3 regions of the Protofrankia sp. CiP3 genome follow, and region 3 is predicted to be linked to each of the others. Evidence: predicted binding sites of a transcription regulator. Region 3 holds the regulator's gene; each other region holds the start of a gene.
What was found. The regulator LexA, encoded in region 3, represses DNA repair genes until DNA is damaged. The targets are predictions, from matches to a motif close to CGAACNNNNGTTCG.
Positions count from the first base shown of each region.

Region 1: the regulator LexA is predicted to act here: its motif matches at 4,910-4,923, upstream of ruvC (crossover junction endodeoxyribonuclease RuvC).
Region 2: the regulator LexA is predicted to act here: its motif matches at 3,657-3,670, upstream of pcrA (DNA helicase PcrA).

Region 1 is NZ_CAKJTM010000091.1:1,494-9,123, reverse strand. Features, by position in the region: gene MJ797_RS21470 (phosphatidylinositol mannoside acyltransferase) at 1-196, shown strand, start outside; gene MJ797_RS21465 (glycosyltransferase family 4 protein) at 193-1,350, shown strand; gene MJ797_RS21460 (hypothetical protein) at 1,405-1,998, shown strand; gene pdxS (pyridoxal 5'-phosphate synthase lyase subunit PdxS) at 2,429-3,394, shown strand; gene pdxT (pyridoxal 5'-phosphate synthase glutaminase subunit PdxT) at 3,406-4,029, shown strand; gene MJ797_RS21445 (YebC/PmpR family DNA-binding transcriptional regulator) at 4,040-4,795, shown strand; gene ruvC (crossover junction endodeoxyribonuclease RuvC) at 5,024-5,560, shown strand; gene ruvA (Holliday junction branch migration protein RuvA) at 5,557-6,246, shown strand; gene ruvB (Holliday junction branch migration DNA helicase RuvB) at 6,255-7,328, shown strand; gene yajC (preprotein translocase subunit YajC) at 7,393-7,630, shown strand, end outside.
Region 2 is NZ_CAKJTM010000012.1:74,026-81,655, reverse strand. Features, by position in the region: gene MJ797_RS07140 (nitrate- and nitrite sensing domain-containing protein) at 1-23, opposite strand, end outside; gene guaA (glutamine-hydrolyzing GMP synthase) at 492-2,123, shown strand; gene MJ797_RS07130 (threonine/serine dehydratase) at 2,168-3,280, opposite strand; gene pcrA (DNA helicase PcrA) at 3,678-6,074, shown strand; gene MJ797_RS07120 (M23 family metallopeptidase) at 6,146-6,808, opposite strand; gene MJ797_RS07115 (triacylglycerol lipase) at 7,229-7,630, opposite strand, start outside.
Region 3 is NZ_CAKJTM010000017.1:51,979-59,608, reverse strand. Features, by position in the region: gene hflX (GTPase HflX) at 1-863, opposite strand, end outside; gene MJ797_RS09160 (EAL domain-containing protein) at 913-1,809, opposite strand; gene miaA (tRNA (adenosine(37)-N6)-dimethylallyltransferase MiaA) at 1,859-2,737, opposite strand; gene lexA (transcriptional repressor LexA) at 2,776-3,549, opposite strand; gene MJ797_RS09145 (LysM peptidoglycan-binding domain-containing protein) at 3,806-4,108, shown strand; gene nrdR (transcriptional regulator NrdR) at 4,219-4,668, shown strand; gene MJ797_RS09135 (vitamin B12-dependent ribonucleotide reductase) at 4,790-7,630, shown strand, end outside.

The sequences.
Region 1 (7,630 bases), on a different contig from region 3:
CCACCCGGCCGTGCCGCACACCGACGTGCCGCGCATGACACAGGCGCTGGCGGACGCCTTCGCCGAGGGCATCGCGGCCCACCCTGAGGACTGGCACATGCTCCAGCGCATCTGGCGGGACGAGCCGGCTGAGCCGGCTGAGCCTGGGGGAAAGCCGGGATCGGCCGGCCCGGCGGCGGCCGGAGCGGGAACATGAAGATCGGTCTCGCGTGTCCCTACACCTGGGATGTGCCCGGGGGGGTGCAGGTGCACGTGCGGGACCTTGCCGAGACCCTTATCAGCCTGGGCCACGACGTCTCGGTAATCACTCCGGTGAACAACGAGAGCACCCTGCCGCCGTACGCCGTGGACGCGGGCCACGCGGTGCCGGTGCCCTACAACGGCTCGGTCGCCCGGCTGCTGATGGGGCCTGTGTCAGCGGCCCGCGTGCGCAGGTGGCTGCGGGAGCACGATTTCGACGTGCTGCACGTCCACGAGCCCACGGCACCGAGCGTCAGCCTGCTCACGTGCATGCTTGCCGATGGTCCCATTGTCGCCACGTTCCACACGTCCAACCCGCGTTCGAAGATTCTTACGGCCGCTCACGGTGCGTTGCAGCCCTCGATGGAGAAGATCCGGGCGCGGATCGCGGTGTCCGAGGCGGCCAGGCGAACGATCGTCGAACATCTCGGCGCGGACGCGCTCCTCATTCCCAACGGTGTGGCGGTGGACGCCTTCCGGGACGCCACGCCGCTGCCCGCCCGTCCACCGGGTGACGCGACCGTGGTCTTCCTGGGGCGTATCGACGAGCCCCGCAAGGGCCTGGACGTGCTGCTGGCGGCGTTGCCGGCCCTGGTGGCGCGGTGCGGGCAGGCGCGCCTGCTGGTCGCTGGACCGGGCGACGGGGAGGCGGTACTCGATCGGGTTGACCTGGGCCTGCGGGAGCGGGTGCGGTTGCTCGGCCTGGTCTCCGACGCGGACAAACCCCGGGTGTTCCGTTCCGGGGAGGTCTACTGCGCGCCGAACACCGGGCAGGAGAGTTTCGGCATCGTCCTGCTGGAGGCGATGGCCGCCGGCACACCGGTGGTGGCCAGCGACATCGACGCCTTCCGCCGCGTTCTCGATGACGGCCAGGCTGGCCGGCTGTTCCCAGCTGGGGATGCGGCCGGGCTCGCCCACACACTTGCCGAGCTGCTGGCCGATCAGGCTGAGCGCAACCGCCTCGCCGAGCGGGGCCGTGCGGTGGTGGCCGCCTACGACTGGCCGACGATAGCGAAACGTATTGCCGGGGTGTATGAGATGGTTGCCGGTGACGTGCCCGTGTCGGTGGCGGTGAGTCCTGATTCTGAAACGATGCGCCATTCTGCTTGATCGGAGTCAAGCCCCCCGGCGCGACATCATTCGCCGTTGACTACGCTGCGCGAGGTGCCCCTAGTCGTCCTCACGGTCGTGGTCATTGTTCTGATCGCCACCTACCTCACCTGGCTTGCGAGCCGTCTGGACCGTCTCGCTGTCCGGGTCACCGACGCCCGTGCGGGTCTGACCAGCCAGTTGGCGCTGCGGGTGGCCGCGGCTGGGGAACTCGCCCGGCAGTGCGAGCTGACGGAACTGGGCGCGGCGGCCGCCCGGACGCGGGCGGCCCATGCGGTCCTCGCCGCTGACAGCCCGCTGGACGACGCCGAAGCGGTGGAGAACAATCTCAGCCGGGCGCTGCGGTCACCCGCTGTCGCCGCGACAGCGGATCGCGCGCCCGACGCCCTGCACGCGGTGGACGTCGCCGCGGCGCGGGTGGCCCTCGCCCGCCAGCTGTACAACGACGCGGTTCGTGATGTACGGGCCTTGCGGGGCAGGCGGCTGGTCCGGGTGCTGCGACTGGCCGGGCGCGGGCAGCTGCCCGCCTACTTCGAGATCGACGACGCCCTCCCGCCGCGGGGCGGCGGAGACGGGAAGAACGACGGTGACGAGAAAAATACCGGTGGCGGTACGTTGAATGGTGATATGACTGGATTTGCCCCTTAGGGCTTCTATGAGATGGTATGAGTCTCGGCTGCCCGCATCCCGTCAGCTATATGTGATCATTAGGAGCGACCGGCAATAGGGGCGTGGATCAAGGAGCGGGGCTGGGGTGCGTGCATCGCGAGGCGGAGGAGGGAGTCACCCTGGTGTTGGGTGGCGACCGACGACAACGTGGTGAGGTGCGTGCCCCAGCCCCGCGACGCCGCGTCCCCTATTGCCGCTCGCTCTAAGTTTGCCGTGTGGGGGAGGTCCGGGTGGGATGCGGCCGCTACTTCGGCCGTACCATAGGAGGTCCCCGTCCGGTGCGAATTCGCGTATCCCGCACGGTCCCTGGTAAGCGGCCGTCCGGGTTTGCCGGAGTTTCGCGTGGGCGAGGGCACTCATCCCAGGCGGATCCGTGTACGGAGACACCAGAGACACAGAGAGGCGAGCCATGTCCGATGGCCTGACCGCACCCGAGCCTGCGCAGCCGGACGACGGGCACGCACGAGCGGCCGAGTCTCCCGCTCCCGCCGGTACCCAGGTGGGAACGGCCCGCGTCAAGCGCGGCATGGCGGAGATGCTCAAAGGCGGTGTGATCATGGATGTGGTCACCGCCGACCAGGCGAGAATCGCCGAGGACGCCGGTGCGGTCGCGGTGATGGCCTTGGAGCGGGTGCCGGCCGACATTCGCGCGCAGGGCGGCGTGGCTCGCATGAGCGACCCGGAGATGATCGAGCAGATCATCGGGGCGGTGTCGATCCCGGTCATGGCCAAGGCCCGTATCGGCCACTTCGTCGAGGCTCAGGTGCTCCAGGAGCTGGGAGTCGACTACATCGACGAGTCCGAGGTCCTCACTCCCGCCGATCCACACCATCACATCGACAAATGGCGGTTCACCGTTCCGTTCGTCTGCGGCGCCACCAACCTGGGGGAGGCGCTGCGCCGTATCGGCGAGGGCGCGGCGATGATCCGCTCCAAGGGCGAGGCGGGCACCGGTGAGGTGTCCAACGCGGTCGTGCACATGCGTACGATCAGAGCGGAGATCGCCCGGCTGTCCGTTCTTGACCCAGCCGAGCTGTTTGCGGCGGCCAAGGAGCTACGCGCTCCCTACGAGCTTGTGGCCGAGGTCGCCCGGCTGGGAAAACTCCCGCTCGTGCTGTTCACCGCGGGCGGTATCGCCACTCCCGCGGATGCCGCGCTGATGATGCAGCTGGGTGCCGACGGTGTGTTCGTCGGCTCGGGTATCTTCAAGTCCGGTGATCCGGCGCGGCGCGCGCGGGCGATCGTCGAGGCTACCACTATGTACAACCATGCGGATGTCCTGGTGAAGGTCTCGCGTGGGCTCGGGGAGGCGATGGTCGGCATCAGCGCCGGCGAGCTGGAGCCCGCGGCCAGGTTCGCCGATCGCGGCTGGTGAGCGATTTCGGCATGGTCACCCCGGCGGTGCCGGTCCGGGTGGGTGTGCTTGCCCTGCAAGGTGATGTCCGTGAGCATGTCCGGGCGCTCGCCGCGGCCGGCGCTCATCCGCTGGAGGTCCGCCACGCGGCTGAGCTGAGCGCTGTGGACGGGCTGGTCCTGCCCGGCGGGGAGTCCACCACGATCGGTCGGTTGCTGCGTGTGTTCGATCTGCTGGAGCCCTTGCGCCTGGCGATCGCGGCTGGGCTGCCGGTTTTTGGATCATGCGCGGGCATGATTCTGCTGGCTCGGGAGGTCCTGGACGCGGCTCCCGGCCAGCCGCTGCTCGCGGGCTTGGACGTCGTTGTGCGGCGCAATGCCTTCGGCCGTCAGGTGGACTCGTTCGAGGCAGATATCGATCTTATCGGTGTTGCTGGCGGCCCGGTTCGGGCGGTTTTCATCCGGGCACCGTGGGTGGAGAAGGTCGGGGATGAAGTCGAGGTTCTCGGCCAGGTTGGTGACAGGATTGTCGCGGTCCGCCAGGGCAGTCTGTTGGCGACCGCGTTCCACCCGGAACTGACCGGTGATATCCGGATTCACCAGCTGTTTGTCGACATTGTCGTACGCAATCGTGGAAGGCGGGGCCAGTACAGGTGAGGGGCAGAGCATGAGCGGTCACTCCAAGTGGGCGACCACGAAGCACAAGAAGGCGGTCGTCGATGCGCGCCGCGGCAAGCTGTTCGCCAAGTTGATCAAATCTGTCGAGGTGGCGGCGAAGACCGGCGGCGGCGACCCGGCGGGGAACCCGACGCTGGCGGACGCCATCGCGAAGGCCAAGTCGCAATCGGTACCGAACGACAACATCGACCGGGCCGTCAAGCGTGGTTCGGGGGAGCTTGCCGGCGGCGTCAGTTACGAAGAGATCATCTACGAGGCGTACGGGCCGAGTGGCGTGGCCATCCTGGTTGAGTGCCTCACCGACAACCGCAACCGGGCGGCCTCCGACGTCCGGGTCGCGATCACACGGAACGGTGGCAGCGTCGCTGATCCCGGTTCGGTGTCGTACCTGTTCAACCGTAAGGGGGTGGTCCTGGTCCCCAAGACGCCCGGCCTGAGCGAGGACGACGTCCTCACCGCCGTCCTCGATGCCGGCGCCGAGGAGGTCAACGAGCTGGGTGACGCCTTCGAGGTCGTTTCCGAGGCGACGGACCTCAACGCGGTACGCGTCGCCGCGCTGGGCGCGGCGCTCGTGGTCTCGTCGGCGGACCTGTCGTGGCTGCCGAGCGTCAGCGTGTCCCTGGACGAGGAATCCGCGCGCAAGGTCCTCAAGCTCGTCGAGGCCGTGGAGGACCTCGACGATGTCCAGAACGTCTGGTTCAACGCCGACATCTCCGATGAGATCATGGAACTGGTATCGGCCTGACGGGAGTGCTCCTCGCCGCCTGTCGAGCGGCCCGCACGCTTCGCGACGCCCGGGGCGGTTGCCGGCACCCCGCTCGGCCGTACCCCGCCGGGCGAAAGTACGATCGGGGCAGCTCGAACGGGCGTTCGGGCGTGTCGCGATCGTGGTGGGCGCTGCCGGGGCCACAATGCCCGACGGTGGCTGCGTTCAGGACGGCTGGTCCGCGGACCGGCCAGCGGGAGGGTGCTGGTGCTGGTGCTGGGTGTCGATCCGGGGCTCACGCGCTGTGGTCTCGGTGTGGTTGACGGCGGCCCTGGCCGGAGCGCCTCGCTGGTCGCGGTCGGAGTACTGCGCACACCGGCCACCGACGACGTTGCCGCGCGGCTGTGCGCACTTGAGCGGGGCGTGGAGGAATGGATCAGCCGTCACAACCCCGACGCGGTCGCGGTCGAACGGGTGTTCAGCCAGGCCAATGTGCGGACGGTCATGGGCACCGCGCAGGCCGGGGCGGTGGCCATCGTCGCCGCCGCCAGACGGGGCCTGCCGGTGGCACTGTACACGCCCAGCGAGGTGAAGGCGGCGGTCAGCGGCAGCGGCCGGGCGGACAAAGCCCAGGTCACGTTTATGGTGAGTCGCTTGTTGAAGCTGCCCGACCCGCCGCGTCCGGCGGACGCGGCGGACGCGCTGGCTCTTGCCCTGTGCCATCTGTGGCGTGGCCCGGCGCTGGCCCGGATGCGAGCGGCGGCCCATGGCGGCCAGGCCGTCGGGAAGGAGCCTGGTCGATGATTGCCTCTGTTTCGGGCACGGTGGCGGCCCTGTCGCTCGAAGCGGCCGTCGTCGAGGTCGGCGGGGTCGGGCTGTTGGTACAGTGCACCCCCGCGACCCTGTCGCGACTTCGGGTAGGGCAGGATGCGCATCTGGTCACCACCCTTGTTGTCCGGGAGACGGAACTCACCCTCTACGGCTTCGTCGACGCGGACGAACGTGACGTCTTCGAAACCCTGCAGAGCGCTTCCGGGGTCGGTCCCAGGCTCGCTCAGGCCGTGCTCGGCGTTCACAGCCCCGACGGGGTGCGCCGGGCGGTCGCGGCCGAGGACCTCGCCGCGCTGACGAAGGTGCCCGGCATCGGCCGCAAGGGCGCGCAGCGCATCGTCCTCGATCTCAAGGACCGCCTCGGCGCACCGGCGGCGGTGCCGGCCCAGGCTGGTAACGCCGGCACGAACACCGATGCCGGCCCGCACGGCGGCGCGCCGGCATCGGCTGGCCGATCCCGGGCCGCCGTCGGTGAACAGGTCCGTCTCGCGTTGCTCGGGCTCGGTTACACCGCGCGGGAGGCCGAGGACGCGCTGGCCGTGGTGCGCGCCGACGGTGCCGACAGTAGTGAGCCAGGCGGTGCTGCCGGTGACGACCAGGCGCCGGACACCGTGGCTGTGCTGTTGCGCCGGGCGCTGGCCGCGCTGCGGCCCCGATGAGGCAGCCGATGGACGCCGATGGCCTGGTCTCGCCGGTGGCCGAGCCGGAGGAACGAGCCTTCGAGGCTGGTCTGCGGCCGGACAGCCTGGCGGAGTTCATCGGCCAGCAGAAGGTGCGCGAACAACTTACGATCATGCTGGAGGGGGCACGCGCCCGTGCGCGTCCGCCCGATCATGTCCTGTTGTCCGGGCCGCCCGGGCTGGGCAAGACCAGCCTTGCGATGATCATTGCGCGGGAGCTGGCGGTTCCGTTGCGCATGACCAGCGGCCCGGCGGTCGAACGCGCGGGAGATCTTGTCGCGATCCTCACCGCGCTCGCTCCGGGCGACGTGTTGTTCCTGGATGAGATCCATCGGATCGCGCGGCCGGCGGAGGAGCTGCTGTACGCCGCGATGGAGGATTTCCGGGTCGACGTCGTGCTTGGCAAGGGCCCCGGCGCGACCGCGATTCCGCTGGACCTCGCTCCGTTCACCCTGGTCGGCGCGACCACGCGGTCGGGTCTTCTCACCGGCCCGCTGCGCGACCGGTTCGGCTTCACCGCCCATATGGACTTCTACGATCCCGATGAACTGACCAGCGTGCTGACCCGGTCGGCCAGGCTGCTCGGGGTGAGGCTGACCGGCGACGGCGCCACCGAGGTCGCCGGGCGGTCGCGAGGGACGCCGCGGATCGCCAACCGGCTGCTACGCCGGGTCCGTGACTACGCCGAGGTGCGGGCGGACGGGATCGTCACCCGTGAGGTCGCTCAGGCCGCACTGCGTGTCTATGACGTGGACGCGCTCGGCTTGGACCGGCTTGACCGGGCGGTACTGGAGGCTCTGGTACGCCGGTTCGGTGGGGGTCCGGTCGGCCTGGCTACGCTGGCCGTGGCGGTGGGGGAGGAGCAGGACACGGTCGAGGAGGTCGCCGAGCCGTTCCTGGTGCGTGCCGGGCTGCTGGCCCGGACCCCCCGCGGACGGATCGCCACTCCGGCCGCGTTCACCCATCTCGGCCTTGATCCCCTGGAAGGCGCGCTGGGACGCTCCCAGGGGCCCCGGTCAGGCCCTGCCCACGTGATTGAAGATCACCTGGGCAGGGCCTGACCGGGGCCTGCGCGTCACGTGCCCGCGGCCGGTACGTAGCATCGGCCGCACAACATGGGAGGACGTGGACGTGCAAGCAATGGTAGTCGCCGAGACCGTGGCCAAAGATGGCGGCGGGAGCGGCATCGGTGGTTTTCTGCCGCTGATCCTCATCGTGGCGCTTGTCTTCTTCTTCATGTCGACTCAGCGCCGCCGCCAACGGGCGCACCAGCAGACGCTGGCGTCGCTCCTGCCGGGCACCCTGGTGGTGACCACGGCCGGACTCTACGCGACCGTGGTCGAGGTCGACGAGGGCGACGTGC
Region 2 (7,630 bases), on a different contig from region 3:
CTGGCTATCGGTTGTCTGCGCACGTACCTTCGCAACCTCTCCGCCAGCCTCCCGGAACACGTCGTACCAGGATGGCTCGGTATCGGGCCCGGATGTCCCTCGACAGGCACCTTAGCGGTACGGACAGGCGACCCGAAAGACGCCTACCCTAGGGTAGCCACCCAAAGGCTATAGGATCATGGTTTTCTCGGCACGGCCGGAAGTGTGGGAACTGTTGCCCACTTCCCGCTCGATGCGGTGGCTGTGTTCCCGCCGAACCCAGGAGTGGTTCCCGCCGAACCCAGGAGCGGCCGGACGGGCATGGGCCGATACTAGTTGATGGTAGTCGTGAATGCCGGAATCGTTACGATCGGCCAGTGCGCACGGCCGCTGTCCGGCGATCCGGGTGGTGCCCCGGCCGGGACTCATGCGGACACCCGTCACGGCACGGCTGCGGGAAAGGATCAATGTCCGCGCGGCCGTGGGCCCGTGCCGCTTCGTAGGCTGACGCCGTGAACACCGCCGTGAACACCGCAGCCTCGCAGCCCGCCGGGCGTTCGACCGGTACCGATCCGGGGTTCCGCCCCGTCCATGACCGGGTTCTGGTCGTGGACTTCGGTGCCCAGTACGCTCAGCTCATCGCCAGGCGGGTGCGCGAGTGCCATGTGTATTCGGAGATCGTGCCGTGGGATCTTCCGGTCGAGGAGATCATCGCTCGGCGTCCCGCCGCGATTATCCTTTCGGGCGGGCCGAAGTCGGTGTACTCACCGGGCGCGCTGGCGGTGGATCCGGCGCTGTTCGGTGCCGGTATCCCGGTCCTGGGCATCTGCTACGGCCATCAGGTGATGGCGCACGCGCTGGCCGGGACGGTCGCGCGCACGGGTGTCGCGGAGTATGGAGCTACCCCGCTCGCGGTCACGGCTGCGGGCGTCCTGTTCGCGGATCTGCCCGTCGCCCAGCAGGTGTGGATGTCTCACGGCGACTCGGTGACGGCACCACCACCTGGCTTCGTGGTCACCGCGGCGACCCCGGCAACCCCGGTCGCGGCCTTCGAGAACACCGAACGCCGGCTGTTCGGCGTCCAGTTTCATCCCGAGGTCGCGCACACCGACTGGGGGCTGGACATCCTGCGGCACTTCCTGTTCGCCGGTGCCGGGTGCCGGCCGGACTGGACCACGCTCAACATCGCGGATGAGGCGGTGGCGGCGGTGCGTGCTCAGGTCGGTGGCAGCCGGGTCATCTGCGGGCTGTCCGGTGGGGTGGATTCGGCGGTGGCTGCGGCCGTTGTGCACAGAGCCGTGGGTGATCAGTTGACGTGCGTGTTCGTCGATCATGGCTTGTTGCGTGCTGGCGAGGCCGAACAGGTCGAGAAGGACTTCGTTGCCTCGACCGGCGTTGAGCTGCTCCAGGTGAAGGCGGCCGACCGGTTTGCCGCCGCGCTTGCCGGTGTCACCGATCCCGAGCGTAAACGTAAGATCATTGGTCGGGAATTCATCCGGGTCTTCGAGGCCGCGGCCCGCGAGCTCGAGACACGGGCCGAGAGCGAGGGAACCCAGATTGAGTTCCTCGTGCAGGGGACGCTGTATCCGGACGTCATCGAGTCCGGTTCACCGACCGCGGCGAAGATCAAATCGCACCACAATGTGGGTGGTCTTCCCGACGATCTGCGTTTCAACCTGGTGGAGCCGTTGCGCACGCTGTTCAAGGACGAGGTGCGCAGGCTCGGCGAGGAACTCGGGCTGCCCGAGGAGATTGTCTGGAGGCAGCCCTTCCCAGGGCCTGGCCTTGCTGTCCGGATCATCGGTGAGGTTACTGTTGAGCGTCTTGAGGCCTTGCGGGCCGCGGATGCGATTGTGCGCGCGGAGATCCGTCGTGCCGGGTTGGACCGTGAAATCTGGCAGGTGTTCGCGGTGCTGTTGGCCGGCGTCCGCTCGGTCGGGGTGCAGGGGGACGAGCGCACGTACGGGCACCCGGTTGTCCTGCGTGCGGTCACCAGCGAGGACGCGATGACTGCCGATTGGGCTCGGCTGCCCTATGAGCTGCTTGAACGCATCTCCAACCGGGTGGTCAACGAGGTCGCCCAGGTGAATCGGGTGGTCTACGACATCACCTCGAAACCCCCTGGCACCATCGAGTGGGAGTAGCCCCGGGTGGCGTGGGGGTGGCCCTGGGTGGCGATGCGGCCGGTTCAGGCCGCGGGTGTGCGCAGCGACTCGGCCGCCAGCGCCCGTACGCGGCCAGCGGTCGCCTGGTCGATGTTCCCGCCGGACAGGACCACCGCGGTCGGGCCCTGCGCACAGCCCGGATGGCGCAGCAGCGCCGCGGCCCCGGCGGCACCAGCCGGTTCGACCGTCTGGCCATCGCCCTGGGCCAACATCACCATCGCTTCCCAGAACGCCTCCTCATCAACCGTGACCATGTCATCCACCAGGTCCGCGGCGAGGGCCAGCGGCAGACTGCCCGGGCTCCGCACGGCCATGCCGTCCGCGATCGTCGTGGCCGGTACCCACAGCCGGTGCCCGCGGCGCCAGGAGCGGACGAAAGCGGGGGCGCCCGCTGCCTGGACACCGATCACCCGCACATCGGCGCGGCGCTGTCTGAGCGCTGTCGCGATACCCGCGATCAGCCCGCCACCACCAACGCCGACCAGCACGGTACGCAGCCCCGGTATCTGCTCGATCAGCTCGAGCCCGATCGTGCCCTGACCGGCGATCACTATCGGGTCGTCGAAGGGGTGTACGAGCAGCCCGCCGAGGTCGTGCGCGGCGGACTCGGCGGCAAGCAGAGCGGCGTCGACGTCGCCTGAGACAAGTTCGACGTGAGCGCCGAATCGCCTGGTTCGAGCGATTTTTGTAGGATTTGCCCCGGCTGGAACGAAGATCGTCGCTGGAACGCCGAAGCGGGCCGCCGCGTAGGCCACGCCCTGGGCGTGGTTGCCAGCGCTGGCGGCGACCACGCCACGCGCACGCACCTTGGGGTCCGCGAGGGCGATCCGGGTGAAGGCGCCGCGCAGCTTGAACGAGGCGGTGCGCTGTTCGTTCTCGCATTTGCACCACACCGGCACGCCGGTCAGGCGGGACAGGTGCGCGCTGCGCACGACCCGGGTGCGCTGGGCCACCCCGGTGAGCACAGCCGCGGCCCGGTCGACGTCGATGCCGGCGATGTCGATGCCGGCATTGGGGACCTCCGCGGCCGGCTGGTCGGCACGGCGGCCGCCTGGGGGCGGGCCGGGTTTTGACGGGGTCTCGGCAGCGGCGCCATCACTGCTGGTCGGCGCCTGGGTGGCGGCTGGTCGGCTCATCGCTGCTCTCCCGATGGCTCGGCGACCATCTGCTGCATGGTCGCGGCAACAAAAAAGCCCCCCGTCGGCATGGCAGGAGGGCAAGGCGCACGGACCCGGAGCGCTGGTTCGTCAGGCGGGTTCGCGCGCCCAGAAAATAATCATAAGATGCTGCGCCACCCGCTCAGGATGCTCGCTCGTGCCGATGGTCGTCAAACCGGATGCCCGAGATCCTCCTGACTGTGCCGGCGGCCGCCCGCTCGGCCAGCTGATCGATCCCGGGATGGCCCGCGGATCGGAGCGGCCTGGATGCCGATCTGGCGCTACGCCCTGTCGTGAGGCCTACCGGTGCCTCGTAGGGTGTCGAGTGTGCATCGCTGCCAGAACTGTCGGACGTCGAACATATGATCGATTTGCTATGAGTACTCTTTCCGGCGGTCCGTACGCCGACTTCGATGATGCCGGCGCTGACGCCGGTTTCGACCCGGGCGAGCAGGCTGGTCGTCCCGCTCCGCGACTCGATCCCGATGTCCTGCTGGGGGGGCTGAACCCGCAGCAGCGGGCCGCGGTCGTCCATGCCGGTTCGCCGCTGCTCGTGGTCGCGGGCGCGGGATCGGGCAAGACACGGGTGCTCGCGAACCGGATCGCCTATCTGTTGGCCGTGCGCGAGGTCCGCGCTGGCGAGATCCTCGCGATCACGTTCACCAACAAGGCCGCGAACGAGATGAAGGAGCGGGTCACCGCGCTGGTCGGTGCCCGGACGCGGGCGATGTGGGTCAGCACCTTCCATTCCGCCTGCGTGCGTATTCTGCGGTCGGAAGCGGCGCGACTCGGGTTCACCAGCAGTTTCTCAATCTACGATGCGGCCGACGCGCAGCGGCTGCTGGCGTTGGTCGCTCGCGATCTAGACCTTGATCCCAAGCGCTACCCTCCCCGCGCGCTCGCCGCCGGGATCAGCAACCTCAAGAACGAGCTGATCGACTGGGAGACCGCCCGCGACCGGGCGGTGAATCATGTCGAACGGGCCACCGCCGAGGCCTACGGCATTTATCAGCGCCGGCTCGCGGAAGCGAACGCGTTCGATTTTGATGATTTGATCATGTCTGTCGTGAACCTGTTGCAGGCATTCCCGGAGGTCGCCGAGCATTACCGGCGCCGGTTCCGGCACGTTCTCATCGATGAGTACCAGGATACCAATCACGCTCAGTACGTGCTCGTACGGGAGCTGGTCGGCCGCGTATCCCCACTGACCGTGGACGGTGAGCCGGTCCGCCCAGGCGCGGGGAGCCATGGTGTGGAACCGGCCGAGCTTTGTGTGGTCGGTGATGCCGATCAGTCGATTTATGCCTTCCGGGGCGCGAACATCCGCAACATCGTCGAGTTCGAACAGGACTATCCTGACTCGACCGTGGTTCTGCTGGAACAGAACTACCGTTCCACGCAGACGATCCTGCTGGCGGCCAACGCGGTGATCGCCCGTAACGGGCAGCGTAAGCCCAAACGGCTGTGGTCGGACGCGGGCGACGGTGAGAAGATTGTCGGTTACGTCGCCGACAGCGAGCACGATGAGGCCGCGTTTGTCGCCGCCGAGGTCGATCGGCTCACCGACGCCGGCACAGCCAGGCCAGGTGACGTCGCTGTCTTCTACCGGACCAATGCCCAGAGCCGTGTCTTCGAGGAACTGTTCATGCGGGTCGGGCTGCCCTACCGAGTGGTCGGCGGAGTGCGTTTCTACGATCGGCGTGAGGTCCGGGATCTCCTCGCCTATCTGCGGGTGCTGGCCAATCCGGCGGATACGGTGAGTCTGCGGCGTATTCTCAACGTGCCCAAGCGGGGCATTGGCGAGCGTGCCGAGACGATGCTCGCCGTCTTTGCCGAAAAAGAACGGATTCCGTTCGCCGACGCCCTGCGCCAGGCGGCGGAGATCCCGGGCCTGCCTACCCGTTCCGCGACCGCGGTCCGTGGTTTCGTGGACCTTCTCGCCGAGCTGCGGGCGGTCGGGGAGGCCGGTCCGGTAACGGCGCTGGAGGCGGCCCTGGAACGAACCGGGTACCTCGCCGAACTGACCGCGCAGGAAAACATCGAGGCCGCGGGACGGGTGGAGAACCTGCAGGAACTCGTCAGCGTGGCCCGGGAGTTCACCGAACGCTTTCCGCAGGGTTCACTTGCGGACTTTCTGGCCCAGGTCTCCCTGGTCGCCGATGCCGACCAGATACCCGACCCCGCTGACGGCGGAGCCGGGGTCGTCACTTTGATGACCCTGCACAGTGCAAAGGGGCTGGAGTTCCCGGTTGTTTTCCTGACCGGGCTGGAGGACGGTATGTTCCCGCATATCCGCACGCTCGGCAGCCCGACCGAGCTTGAGGAGGAACGTCGCCTCGCCTATGTCGGCATCACCCGCGCTCGGGCCCGGCTCTACCTGACCCGGGCGCATGTCCGCAGTGCCTGGGGGCAGCCGGCGTATAACCCACCGTCGCGTTTCCTCGACGAGGTGCCGACGGAGCTGATTACCTGGCAGGAGAGCACACGACCGCCGTCGCCCGTGTCCGCGCCGCGGGTGTCGGGGTGGGGCTCGGCGTCCGCTGGGCCGTCGTCGGCGAAGGCCGGCGGACTACCCGGCCGCCGGCCTTCGCCGGTCCCACGTCCCATTCCCGATCTGACCACGGGTGACCGGGTCAACCACGACACGTTTGGGCTGGGCCAGGTTGTCGCCATGGCGGGATCCGGTGACAATCTGGAAGCCAGTATTGATTTTGGGGATGGCACGGGAACCAAACGGTTGCTCCTGCGTTTCGCACCCGTTGAAAAGCTCTGACCAGCTGTCACGCTGGTGTCGCGTAACGCAGGCAGCTTTTAGAGGGGGTTTGAGATCGTCATTCCGGTGCGCTAGTAGGTCACGCCGTGTTCGGCGAGCCAGGCCAGCGGGTCGATCTTCATGCCGTCCTGGCCGTTGAGCCGGACCTCGAAGTGCAGGTGCGGGCCGGTCGAATAACCGGTTGAGCCTTCCAGGCCGATCTGCTGGCCGGTGGCGACCACCTGGCCGACCCGGACATCGATGCGTGACAGGTGGCCGTAGCAGGTGACAATTTTGTTTTCGTGCATGATCTGTACGAAGTTGCCGTAGCCGGACTCCCATCCCGCATAGATGATTGTGCCGCCGTGGGCGGCGACGATCCGGGTGCCCAGCGCGGCTCCAAGGTCAATGCCGGGGTGGCCGTTGGCACCGCCAAACCGCTGGGTGAGACGGGCCTCGACAGGCCGCACCCAGCGCAGCGCGTCATCCTGATCGCGTGCGGTCCGCTCGGCCGCATTCCGTCGTTGCACGAGGAGGATGGACAGCTGGGCCAGCGCCTCATCGCGGTCAACCCGGTCAGCCTGGACCCGGAGCCGCATAGCCGCGCCGTCGTTGTCGAGCTGTGCGACCAGGGCCGGGTCACTCAGGCCATCGGTCGCGCTCTCGGCCTGGCCGGCGGCCGAAGGCGCCCTGACGGTCCCAAGCCGGGTGAGGGATGGCGGTTCGGAGTGCGCGATGCCGGTTGTGTTGACCATGGCGATGCCAAGCGTCGACACAACAGCCGAGGCAACTCCGGTGCGACGCAGTTGGGCCAGGGGCGCCGTTCGCCGGCCGCGACCGAACGATATCCCACGTCTCGCGGGCGCACCGTGCTCACGGTGTCGCGCGGAGCTATGGGCAGGGGGCTGCGACAACCCGGACTCACGCTCCTGTTGGTCGACAAGGCTCCAGCCACGGCACCGTGCGGCAGGAGGGGGGATCCCGTAAACCGATGAAGACGCTACACCGGCCAAATCATGACTTTGTCGCCACCCCACGCCAAGGGGACGTAGTGACAGTGAGCGTAACATACGTCGCTTTTTGCAGCCATTGCGTCCAACATGATTGGATCATGTTGGACGGCTCCCGGTGCCAGAGCGACCGCCAGGATCGGGAACAGGGGCTGGAACAGGCTCCTAGCGGGCTTCGGAGCGTGCTGCCGCCTTCGGCCGCTGTCCCTCCGGTCGTTCCCTGCCGGTGTCGGGACGTTCCGCGTCACCATCGAGGTGGGCCAGCACGTTCGCAATCTGGTGGACAACGTCAAGATTGAACGGCAGTGAATGATGGCCGACACCAGGCAGCCGAACATTGCGGACGCTGAGGTCCGGGTGGTGAAGAAGCGCTGATTCGGTCGGGCGGATCACCGTGTCCAGGTCACCGGAAAACGCCAGGAAGCGCGTCCGGCAGGCTGGTGCGGGCTCGGCCAGTTCCCGGATTACGTCCGAATCTGGGCGTAACTGGCGCAGCAGGGTGTAGGGCACCATTGGCGGGAGCATCCGGGCGAGGCGGGTACCTTCGTGCGGAGTTCCCAGGGTCAC
Region 3 (7,630 bases):
AGTGTGGCCCGCCGTACCGTTGGATCAAGCGTGGCGAACAGCGCATCCTCGACGAGCACGCCCGCGCCGGTCAGGCGGTTGAGCAGCGAGGACTTGCCGGCGTTGGTGTATCCGGCGATCGTGACCGCGGGTACACTGCTGCGTTGCCGTGAGGACCGCTTCGTCGCCCGGACCGTCTTCATGTCGGCGAGTTCCCGGCGGAGTTTGGTCATGCGCGCGCGCAGGCGCCGCCGGTCGGTTTCGATCTTTGTTTCACCGGGGCCCCGGGTGCCGATGCCGCCGCCGGACCGTGACATCGACTCACCCCAGCCGCGCAGTCGCGGCAGCATGTACTGCAGTTGAGCAAGCTCGACCTGCGCCTTGCCTTCCCGGGAGGTCGCGTGCTGGGCAAAAATATCCAGGATCAGCGCGGTCCGGTCGATGACCTTGACCTTTACGACATCCTCCAGCTGGCGCAGCTGGCCGGGGGTCAGTTCCCCGTCACAGACAACGGTGTCGGCGCCGACAGCGGCAACGACCTCGCTCAGTTCCCGGGCCTTGCCGGAACCGACGTATGTCGCGGCGTCGGGAGTGTCACGGCGCTGGACGAGCGCGTCCAGGATGACCGAGCCCGCCGTGGTCGCGAGTGCCGCGAGCTCGGTCATGGAGGTCTGGACGTCGGTGGCGGTCCCGGTGGTCCACACGCCGATGAGGACGACTCGTTCCAGCCGGAGCTGGCGGTATTCGACCTCGGTGACGTCGTCGAGTTCGGTCGTCAGACCCGGAACTCGGCGTAGGGCCGCTCGATCGACGAGATCGAGTCCCTCGCCGGTGGCGTCGAAGAACTGGTCGCGGATGGTGTCCTCAACGGCGGGAAGCGTCATATTTGCCCTTCTCTGACACACGGTTGCATGCGGATGGTCGATCCGTTACTCAGCCGGCACCGGCGGGTGCGCGCATCGGTACGGTGGCGGCGTGGCGGGACGTGGGGCGGGAAGACGCCGCGGATGGACCCGATCGCTGCTGCCACCGGTCTGGCCGGCCGCGGCCGAGCGCGATCATCCGGGCGTCGTCGGTGGGAACGGGTGGGCAGAACAGCCGGCCGGCGCCGCGGTCACAGTTCATCGCCGCCAACCTGGATGCGATGACCGCGCTGTCGACGCCTTCTGCCGCCACCATCAGCCGGCGTCGGTGAGCCAGCGTAATGATCGAGGCCAGTACGGCTTCACCTTCCAGGTCCCGCTGCATCGCATGAAGGAACCGACCGTCGATCTTCACCATGTCCAGCGGCAGGACATCAAGAGTCGACATCGAAGCATACCAGGTGCCGAACCCGTCAACACCGATCGCTGGCCCGAACGAGCGTAGCTGGGCCAACAGGCGGGGGACCCCGATGTGCGCCAGCCCAAGAGTCTGTTCGGTGAACTCCAGCCCGAGGGCTCCCGGCGGCAGCCCCCGGTCACGCACGAGGTGTTCCACCTCGGCCGCGAAATCCGGCCTGGTCAGCTGGTCGGCAGTGACGTTCACCCACAGGCGAGGTGGGCGGATCATGGTCCCTGAAGCCATCTCGTGCCACGTCCGAGCCTCCGTCACGGCGGTCCGCAGCACCCAGCGTCCGACCTGTTCGGACAGGCCGGCCGCTTCGGCGACCGGCATGAACTGTGACGGGCGCATCAACCCACGATCGGGATGCTGCCAACGCAGAAACGCCTCCATTGCCGGGACCGACCCGTTGTGCAGGTCAACCTCGGGCTGGTAATGCAGCTGCAACGATCCGTCGTCGAATGCGGCGCACAGGGCCGGGACGAGGTTCAGCTCGAGCGCGGTCACAGATGTCTCCAGACGCCGGGATGAACGGGTCGCCGGTACCCATCGCATGTCAGGCTGAGCTGACCATGCCCGCCACCTGATCGACGTCGGGATGGTCTAGCCAAATTATGCGGGGATCGCGGCGAAACCACGACCTTTGTCTGCGGACGAATCGGCGCGTCGCGGCAATTGTCGCGAGCCGGGCGGCTTCACTGGATTCGATCTCGCCATCCAACCACGCCAGGACCTGGGCGTAGCCCAGGGCGCGTGAGGCGGTGCGTCCTTTCCGCAGGCCCAGACCGGCGAGCGTCTGAACCTCTTCGACCATGCCGGCAGCCCACATCTCCGCCACGCGGTCGGCGACTCGGATATCAAGGTCATGATGGTCGAGGCCGATCTGAACGACGTCATAGACCGCGCGGTGTTCCGGTAGGGAGGCGGCGAAGCCGCCGGTGAGCTCCAGCACTTCCAGCGCGCGCACGATGCGGCGACCATTGCTGGCCAGGATGGCGGCAGCCGCTCTGGGCGCCCGCGCGGTCAGGTCGGCGTGCAACGCGGCCGCCCCGCGTTCGGACAGCTCCTGTTCAAGGCGCGCGCGTACCGCCGGGTCGGTGCCAGGAAACCTGAGGTCGTCGATGACAGCCCTGATGTAGAGCCCTGAGCCGCCGACGAGCACCGGGGTCCGGCCGGCACTCAGCAGATCGTCGATGACGGTTCGTGCTCTGGCCTGGTAGGACGCCACGTCAGCGGCATGGGTGATTTCCCAGATGTCAAGCAGATGGTGCGGGACGTCTCTGCGCTCCCGCGTCGGTACTTTGGCTGTGCCGATGTCCATGCCGCGGTAGAGCTGCATGGAGTCGGCATTGACGACCTCACCGCCGAGTACGGCGGCAAGGTCGATCGCGAGTTCGCTTTTGCCGGCCGCGGTCGGCCCGACGACCGCCACCATGCGTCCGGCTTTCTCCCGGTCGGCACAGCCAGCCACGATCAGACCCGGCGCAGAACCGCGACGATCCGGCCGAGGATCGCCGCCTCGTCACCCGGAATATCGGCATAGGCCGGGTTCTGTGGTTGGAGCCATGCATGGCCATCACGGTGACGCAAGGTCTTGACCGTGGCCTCGCCATCGATCATTGCGGCGACGATCTCGCCGCTGTCCGCGACCGGCTGTTGCCGGACGACCACCCAGTCCCCGTCGCAGATCGCGGCATCGACCATGGAATCCCCGACAACGCGTAGCATGAACAGGGTGCCCTCGCCGACGATTTCCCGGGGAAGAGGGAAGATCTCCTCAACCGCCTGTTCGGCAAGAATCGGCCCGCCCGCCGCGATGCGGCCGAGGACGGGTACGTAGGCCGCGTCGCGACGGCCGTCCGGCGGGACCACCGATCCGTCGGCACCGGCAGCCGGCGTCGCTGGTGCCCCGAGACGGAGGCTGTCACGTGCCGCCGGGCGGACCGGTGCGTCCGCGGAAAGTACCTCCATGGCCCGCGGGCGGTGGGGGTCACGCCGTAGGAAGCCCTTCTCCTCCAGCATCCTGAGCTGATGCGCGACGCTGCTTGTGCTGGTCAGCCCGACCGCTTGGCCGATCTCGCGCACGCTGGGGGGGTATCCGCGGCGCTCGACGGCATTGCGGATCACCTCCAGCACCTTGCGCTGGCGGGGGGTCAGGCCCGACGCGTCCGCCGGCCCGTCCGGCAGGTCGCGCACGCTGCCGCGTGGTGGCCGGCCACGTCGGGCGCGGTTGGGGTCGGTGGTCATACCTGCCGTTCTCCTTCGTTTCGCGGTCGTGGCAGACTCCGCTCCCGGCGGACCCGGTGGTTTTGCCAGGAACCGGCGCTGGTGGTCACAACCGACATCTCATCGGTACGACCGTAACTGCCGTGACCGAATTTCTCAAACGTCTGTTCGAGCGTGTCGTGGCGATTCCGTCGGGGTCGTGCGGTAGAAACTCGATCGGGAGTTCGATCGAACGGATGTTCGTCGTTTGCGATCTCGGAGGTTGAAGGAGTGTGTGGTGGAGAGGTCGGCTGAGCCTCCACTGAGGTTGACCAGGAGAGGTCGGGCGGTCCTGGTCGTCCTCGTCGCGGCTGTCTTCTGTCTGGTCCTGTCGCTCGCGCGGGTGACCTCGTTGGCCTCGTCGCGTGGGGGCGGCGGGCCGGCGCGTGTTCATGTGGTCCAGTCCGGGGAGACCCTGTGGGGGATAGCGCGTGGGCTGGCGCCTGAGGGTGACACCCGGGTGGTTGTGGCGCGGCTGGCCGGTATGAATCAGCTCGACACCACCGATCTTGTTCCGGGTCAGGCGCTTCGCCTGCCCTGACCGTTGGACACGCCGGCGGGTTTGCCAGGCCGTGGTGGCTGACTCTATCGTCCACCACAACATGTGGTAGTTACGAAGGTGTAAGTCATCAAGATCTTGGGGGATCGTCCGTGCGATGCCCGTTTTGTCGACACCCGGACAGCAGGGTTGTCGACAGCCGCGAGACCGAGGAAGGTGCCGTGATCCGCCGTCGGCGATCGTGTTCGTCCTGCGGCCGCCGGTTCACGACGATCGAGGAGGCATCACTACGGGTCATCAAACGCAGCGGGGTCACCGAGCCGTTCAGCCGCGCGAAGGTGGTGGCGGGGGTGCGCCGGGCGTGCCAGGGCCGCCCGGTGGAGACGGACGCGCTGGCCCAGCTTGCTCAGCTGGTCGAGGACACGCTGCGTGCGTCCGGAGCGGCCGAGATTCCCTCGGACGAGATCGGCCGAGCGATTCTCGGCCCACTGCGAGATCTTGACGAGGTCGCCTACCTGAGGTTCGCCTCGGTGTACCTGGCCTTCGACTCCCTGGCGGACTTCGAGACCGCGATCGCCGGTCTTCGGACGCAGGCCAGGTAGTTCACCAGCTGGTTACGGCGTGTTTCGGAAGTCGTCGTTCGATCAGGGAGCCGCGTCCAGGTGACTGTCGAAACACGCCCTAGTCGCCGCCCAATGCCGTATCCGCCAGACGAGGAGCGCCATGACCGAGACCCGCGGCACGAAGTCGACCCGGCCCGCTGGTAAGACCACCGGCCTGAAAGTAGGACGTGTCTACACGTCACCCGGTGTACATCCCTACGACGAGGTCACCTGGGAGCTGCGGGACGTCGTGATGACCAACTGGCGGGACGGTTCGGTCAACTTCGAGCAGCGCGGGGTGGAGTTCCCTGACTTCTGGTCGGTGAACGCCACGAACATCGTCACGAGCAAGTACTTCCGCGGCGCGTTGGGCGCTGCCACGCGCGAATGGTCGCTGCGCCAGCTCATCGACCGGGTCGTGCGCACCTACGCGGCCGCCGGGCAGCAGAACGGGTACTTCGCGTCGGAGACCGACGCCGAGGTCTTTGCGCAGGAGCTGACCTGGATGCTCCTGCACCAGGTCTTCAGCTTCAACAGCCCCGTGTGGTTCAACGTCGGCACCTCGGCGCCACAGCAGGTCTCGGCCTGTTTCATCCTGTCCGTCGACGACACGATGGAGTCGATCCTCAACTGGTACCGGGAAGAGGGCCTGATCTTCAAAGGTGGCTCGGGTGCCGGGCTGAACCTGTCACGCATCCGCTCGTCCAGGGAGCTGCTCTCCTCCGGCGGTACCGCGTCCGGCCCGGTCAGCTTCATGCGTGGAGCCGACGCCTCGGCCGGGACGATCAAATCAGGTGGCGCGACCCGACGAGCCGCGAAGATGGTCGTGCTTGACGTCGACCACCCCGACATCGTCGACTTCGTCGAGAGCAAGGCCCGTGAGGAGAGCAAGATCCGAGCGTTGCGGGACGCCGGCTTCGACATGGACCTCGGCGGCCGTGACATCGTCTCGGTGCAGTACCAGAACGCCAACAACTCGGTCCGGGTGACGGACGAGTTCATGCGGGCGGTGCTCGACGGCACCGACTTCCACCTGCGGGCCCGGATCGACGGGCGGATCATCGAGACCATCGGGGCGCGGCCGCTGTTCCGCACCATCGCGCAGGCCGCGTGGGACTGCGCGGATCCCGGGATCCAGTACGACGACACGATCAACGACTGGCACACCTGCCCGGAGTCCGGCCGGATCAGCGCCAGCAATCCGTGCAGCGAGTACGTGCACCTGGACAACTCCAGCTGCAACCTGGCCTCGCTGAACCTGATGCGGTTCCTGCGCGACGATCTGACCTTCGACGCGGAGGCGTTCGTCGCCGCCGTCGAGCTGGTTATCACCGCGATGGACATCTCGATCTGTTTCGCTGACTTCCCGACCCCGGAGATCACCCGGGTGACCCGGGCGTTCCGCCAGCTCGGGATCGGCTACGCAAATCTCGGTGCGCTGCTCATGGCGACAGGCCGCGCGTATGACTCCGAGGGCGGCCGGGCGATGGCTGGCGCGATCACCGCGCTGATGACCGCGGCGGCCTACCGGCGCTCGGCGCAGCTCGCGGGCGTCATGGGGGCGTACGAGGGCTTCGCGCGCAACGCCGAGGCCCATCGCCGGGTGATCCGTAAGCACGCCGCCGCGACGGACACGGTCCGCAACGCCGGAGCGGATGACGCCCGGGTGCTCGCCCTGGCCGCCGCTGAATGGGCCCGTGCGCACGCCTTGGGCGAGAAGCACGGATGGCGTAATGCGCAGGTCAGCCTGCTCCCTCCGACCGGCACGATCGGGCTGGCGATGGACTGCGACACCACCGGCATCGAACCCGACCTCGCGTTGGTGAAGATGAAGAAGATGGTGGGCGGATCGAGCATGCGGATCGTCAACCAGACGGTTCCCGCCGCGCTGCGGGCTCTCGGCTACGCCGAGGAGACGGTCGAGGCGATCGTCGAGTACGTGGCCGAGCACGGCCATGTCATCGACGCGCCGGGCCTGCGCCGCGAGCACTACGAGGTGTTCGACTGCGCGATCGGCGAGCGGGCGATCAGCCCCATGGGGCATATCCGGATGATGGCGGCGGTCCAGCCGTTTCTGTCCGGAGCTATTTCGAAGACTGTCAACATGCCGTCCTCGGCAACCGTCGAGGACGTCGAGCGGATCTACCTCGAGGGCTGGCGGCTCGGGCTGAAGGCCCTGGCCATCTACCGGGACAACTGCAAGGTCGGCCAGCCGCTGTCCGACCTGCGTGGCGCGAAGAGGTCCGCGGGAGCGGCCGCGGGCACCGGCACGGCAGCCGCGGTGGCTGTCGGCGGGCTGCCGGAGGAGTACCAGCCCGTCCGTCGCCGCCTGCCGAAGATCCGGCCTTCCCGGACGGTGTCCTTCTCCGTCGGTGGCGCGGAAGGCTACATGACCGCTGGGTCCTATCCCGATGACGGTCTCGGCGAGGTCTTCATCAAGATGTCGAAGCAGGGCTCCACCCTGTCAGGTGTCATGGACGCGTTTTCCATTGCGATCTCGATCGCGCTTCAGTACGGTGTCCCGCTGGACGCCTACGTCCGCAAGTTCATCAACATGCGTTTCGAGCCGGCCGGCATGACCGACGACCCGGATGTCCGGATGGCCCAGTCCGTGATGGACTACCTCTTCCGCCGCTTGGCGCTGGACTACCTGCCTCAGGAAACCCGCGCGGAACTCGGTGTGCTGAGCGCCCAGGAGCGGGCGCGTCAGCTCACCGGGCAGTATGGCGGGCCGGGCGCGGTGGACGTATCTGATGCTCTCGTGGAGCCTGCGTCGGCGTCAGTGTCATCAGTAGCGTCAGCTCCGGAGCCGGTCGACACGGTCGGCGCCGAGCTCTCCGCTGACCGGTTGACCGGGGCCGGCCCAATGACGGAGGCGCGGCAGGCCGGGCACGAGCATGCCTTCCCGGTTGTGCGGTCGACGGTCCAGGTGCGGGGGTCGTTGCCGGCGGAGGTCCCGGTG